One region of the Rhodococcus sp. IEGM 1354 genome, then DNA from elsewhere that is predicted to be linked to it. Evidence: riboswitches for the same ligand, from Rfam matches in the RefSeq annotation. Region 1 holds a riboswitch; the other holds the start of a gene.
The links. Region 1 has a riboswitch for cobalamin ahead of QM588_RS04860 (FecCD family ABC transporter permease). Riboswitches for the same ligand answer to the same signal wherever they lie in the genome.
Positions count from the first base shown of each region.

Region 1 (2,392 bases):
TAATCGGCCAAGTCGAGTCCGAACAGCGGGAAAGACTCGGTGAACGAGCCTCGTCCGACCACCAAATCGATCCGGCCCTTCGAGATCAGGTCGAGGGTGGCGAACTCCTGGAACACTCGCACCGGATCGTCGGCACTGAGTACCTTGACCGCGCTGCCGAGCCGGATGTTCTCGGTGCGCGCGGCAGCTGCGGCCAGAATGATCGACGGAGCGGAATCGTAGTACTCGCTGCGGTGATGCTCGCCGATGCCGAACGAGTAGAGACCGACCTGATCCGCGAGGGCGATCTCCTCGAGTAGGTGCCCCATCCTCTCCTCCGGCGCGATGACGCGGCCATCGGTCGGATCGGTCACGGAAGAGACGAAGCTGTCTACGCCCAGATGCATTAGGTACCTCTCGGTTCGGGATGGACGAACCCATCAGCGTCGATGAAGGTTCGATTATTCCAGTGGAGGGTGGGCAGAAAACTACTACTCTTCCCAACGCTTCGACTCATCCGCCGCGAAGTACATCCGCTGACTTGCAGCGAAGCGGACCGACACAACGCGTCACGCATGAGCTGTTATCGTGCGTGTGCGTTGGTTTTCGATGGCCGTGCTGGTCATCGGATCGTAAGAGGGAATCCGGTGAGAACCCGGAACTGCCCCGCAGCGGTGAGTGGAAACGACCGCGGTCATCGAGCACTGGGATTGGTCCCGGGAAGCGACCGCCAGTAGGAGTCGTCCGAGAACGTCGTCGGACGGCGTGTCCGCGAGTCCGAAGACCTGCCACCGCGGCTGCGCCGCCGGCGTGGTCGCCTGTCGATCCCGAGGGACACGGTCGACGAGGTCGTCGTTCGCGCTGCGCGGATTCGCCTCGGATACCGTGCTTTTCGCAGGTCGCCAGGTCAGGGATCAGCGGAGAAAGTTGCGCATGCAGTCCAGATCGGTCCTGCCCCTCACTGTGCTCGCCGCCGCGATCTGGGCAGTGTCAGCCCTGTCGGCACTGATGTTCGGGGCCGCGCACATCCCGGCAACCGACGCCATGGGCTATCTGTGGGCCCAGCTGTCCGGCGGCACGATCGCCGTCGGTGACGTTCCCGACTACCGCATCGTCGTCGATTCTCGGCTGCCGCGGGTGTTGCTGGCGACGCTCATCGGAGCAGGTCTCGCAGTGGTCGGACTGGTGGTGCAGGCGATGGTGCGCAACGCGCTCGCAGACCCCTACGTTCTCGGAATCTCGTCGGGTGCATCGGTAGGCGCGACGTCGGTGGTCCTGCTCGGCACGTTCGGCGCCCTCGGCATCTACGCCCTCTCGAGTGCAGCGTTCCTCGGCGCACTCGCCGCAACCGCCCTGGTGTATGTGATGGCACGCTCCCCGGTAGGGCTGGTGCCACTGCGCCTGGTCCTGACAGGTACCGCGTTGGGTTACGGGTTCTCTGCAATGACGACCGTGCTGATCTTCCTGGCACCTCAGGGCGACGGCGCTCGCAGCGTGATGTTCTGGTTGCTCGGCAGCCTCGCCGGTGCTACCTGGGCCAGCGTCCCGCTGGCCGCCACAGTCACCGTGGCCGGAGTAGCCGCGACCGCTCTGACGGCCCGCAGACTCAACGCACTGTCGATGGGAGACGAAGTCAGCGCGGCACTGGGCTTGAACGCAGCACGGCTACGGCTGACTCTCTTCGTGACATCCGCGGCGATGACAGGGTGCTACGTATCCATCTGTGGCGCAGTGGGATTCGTCGGTCTGGTCGTCCCTCACTTAGCACGGTTACTGGTCGGGGCCGACCACAGCAGGCTTGTCGTGATCACCCCGGTCCTGGGTGCGGCTTTCCTCGTCACCGCGGATCTGGTGTCCCGAACGATTCTACCGCCGCAAGAGCTCCCCCTGGGGGCGATCACCGCGGCAGTCGGAGTTCCGGCGTTCGTACTGCTGATGCGTCGCCGCGGCGCGATGATCGGCGACCGTTGATGCGCGTCGACTACGACGACGTCGCAGTCGATATCGGCGGCACCCGCATCATCGACGACATCACCATGAGCCTGGACGCCGGCAGCATCGTCGGCATCGTCGGCGCGAACGGGAGCGGCAAGTCGACACTGCTGCGGTGTCTGTATCGAGCAACCGAGCCCTCGACCGGACGCATCGAGGTAGATGGCCGCGACATCACCGCAATCACCATGCGAGAGAACGCACGTCAGGTTGCAGCACTCACCCAGGACTCCTCGATGCACTTCGACTTCACCGCACGCGAGGTCGTCGCCACCGGACGTCTTCCACACAACGGCGCTTTCGGACGCGACCGCACCCGCGACGACGCCGCGTGCGCTCGTGCCGCGACCGTCGCCGATGTGGAACATCTGTTGGACCGATCGTTCCTGTCATTGTCCGGAGGCGAACGCCAACGCGTCCT
Region 1 covers NZ_JASHKT010000002.1:84,000-86,391, reverse strand. Annotated here, with positions in the region: gene QM588_RS04865 (LLM class flavin-dependent oxidoreductase) at 1-386, opposite strand, end outside; cobalamin riboswitch at 563-786, shown strand; gene QM588_RS04860 (FecCD family ABC transporter permease) at 913-1,950, shown strand; gene QM588_RS04855 (ABC transporter ATP-binding protein) at 1,950-2,392, shown strand, end outside.

Region 2 (2,392 bases), on a different contig from region 1:
CGCAACTGCTCTCCGCGGTGTCCGTCGGGTACCCGATGCTCGTGCTGTCGAGGATGCTGTGCGCGGCCACCCACGGAGTCTTCTGGGCCGTGGTCGCACCCGTCGCGGCGTCGCTCGCACTTCCCGGTAAGCAAGGAAAAGCGATCGCCACGGTGTACGCCGGCACCTCGTTGGCGTTGGTCGCCGGAAATCCGATCACCGCGGCCATGGGTCAGTGGTTCGGGTGGCGCACTGCTGCAACCATTCTCGGTGTCGTCGCCGCCGCTATCGCGGTGGCGCTCTACTTCGTGCTCCCCGCACTACCGGTCACCCGAGCAGCTGTGGGCAACAAGAAATCACCGCGGGTGCTCGACGGCACCCTGGCCATTCTGTGTGGAGTCACGTTCCTGGCCGTCCTCGGCCATTTCGCCGCGTACACGTACTTCTCGCTCATCGTCGATCGCGCAATCGGCTCGGCCGGAACCACTCTGACGCTGATGTTGATGCTCTACGGCTTGTTCGGGGTCGTCGGTATCTGGGTGATCGGCAGAACGTACGACCGTTGGCCGCGGCCGTCCACCATCGCTGCTCTGGGTGCCGTAGCGGCCGCGGCGGCGATTCTGTGGTGCACCCTCAGCGCAGCACCGGGAAGCCTGGCCGTCCTCGCCGTCGGTGCGATCGCGTTGTGGGGTCTGGCCTTCACCACACTGCCGGTCTGCATCCAGTCCGCCGTGGTCAGGGCCGCCCCTGCCGACGCCGACAAGGCATCGGCGATCTACGTCGTCGCGTTCCAACTGGCCATTGCCACCGGGGCCCTGGTGGGAGGTGTCGTCGTCGACGCCAGGGGCATCGGGGCGGTGACCGCTGCGGCGACGATCCTGGTGGCTGTGGCACTCACCGTCGTAGTGGTCGCGCGCAGAGCCTTTCCGAGCTCGTATCCGTCGGTACCGGTCTCGACACCGGCGCACTGACCTCTCGGCCCTCCCGCGCGATAGGGTCAGCACGCGACGAACGAGGGAATCCGGTGCAATTCCGGAGCTGGCGCGCAACGGTGACGGGTGAGAGCTCGAAGTCCGAATGCTCGGACGTCGTGATCGAACCCCACCCGCGGCTCCGCGACACGAGCCCCAAGCAGGAAGCTCTTCGATGCGTACCTCTCTCGCCGCACTAGGCGCTGTCTCCATCCTTCTGGTCTCCGGTTGTTCGACCGCGTCGACCCCCGACGCGTCCACCGACACCTCCGGGAACTATCCCCTGACCATCGAGAACTGCGGACGCGACGTCGTCGTCGACGCACCACCGCAGCGTGCGGTGTCGTTGAACCAGAGCTCGACGGAAATACTGCTCTCGCTCGGCCTCGCAGACCGGATGGTGGGCACCGCCACCTGGACCGACCCGGTCCGCTCGAACCTCGAATCCGAGAACGCCAGGGTGCCGAGGCTCGCGGACAACAAGCCATCGCTCGAGGTCGTGTTGGATACCGAGCCCGATTTCGTGTCCGCGTCCTTCGGCGGCACACTCGGACCCGGGGGAGTCGCAGATCGGAGCAGGTTCGAGCAACTCGGCGTGCCGAATTACCTCTCGCCCACCGACTGTCAGGGCAAGACCGACGAGAGCGTCAATGCCGACGGTGCCCGCACGGAGCCGTTGGTGATCGACACCGTCTATCGGGAGATTCGTGATCTCGCGGCGGTCTTCGACGTACGAGAGCGTGGCGAGCGCCTGGTCGCCGAACTGCAGGATCGGTTCGAGAAGGCCTCCGGCTCGGTCGACGCGTCAGGTGTGTCGTTGGCCTACTGGTTTGCCGACACCGATACGCCGTACATGGCCGGTTGCTGCGGATCGTCGGGCATCATCACCGACTCCGTCGGTGCCGAGAACATCTACGCCGATACCACCGACGAATGGCCACAGGTCAATTGGGAGAGTGTGCTCGATCGCAACCCGACTGCACTGGTGCTCGCAGATCTGAGCCGACGCAGTATCGCCGGGGACGCCCTGGACAGCAAAATCGGCTTCCTGGAGTCGAACTCGGTCACGAACCGAATGCCCGCCGTCGAGAACAAGCGGTACATCGTCGTCAACGGTGCCGATCTGAACCCGTCCATTCGGACGATCGACGGTGTCGAGAAAGTTGCGGCCGCCCTGCAGGATTGGGGAATGGCGTCGCGATGAGCCGCACCGATCGCGGGGTGCTCGTCCCACTACTGCTCGCAGGATCGGCCCTGTTGGTGCTCTCGATCGGCGTCGCCGTCACCATCGGACCCGCGAACGTGTCGGTGCCCGACGTGTATCGAGTGATATCGACGCACATGGGTATCGGCAGTTCAGGAGTCAGTCGCATCCAGGACGGAATCGTCTGGGAGCTGCGCCTGCCCCGGACCTTGCTGGCCGCCGTGTGCGGCGCGGGTCT
Region 2 covers NZ_JASHKT010000001.1:110,942-113,333, reverse strand. Annotated here, with positions in the region: gene QM588_RS00680 (MFS transporter) at 1-950, shown strand, start outside; cobalamin riboswitch at 996-1,119, shown strand; gene QM588_RS00675 (ABC transporter substrate-binding protein) at 1,126-2,154, shown strand; gene QM588_RS00670 (FecCD family ABC transporter permease) at 2,151-2,392, shown strand, end outside.
Region 2: linked by a shared signal. The riboswitch ahead of QM588_RS00675 (ABC transporter substrate-binding protein) and the one ahead of QM588_RS04860 (FecCD family ABC transporter permease) in region 1 are both predicted to bind cobalamin.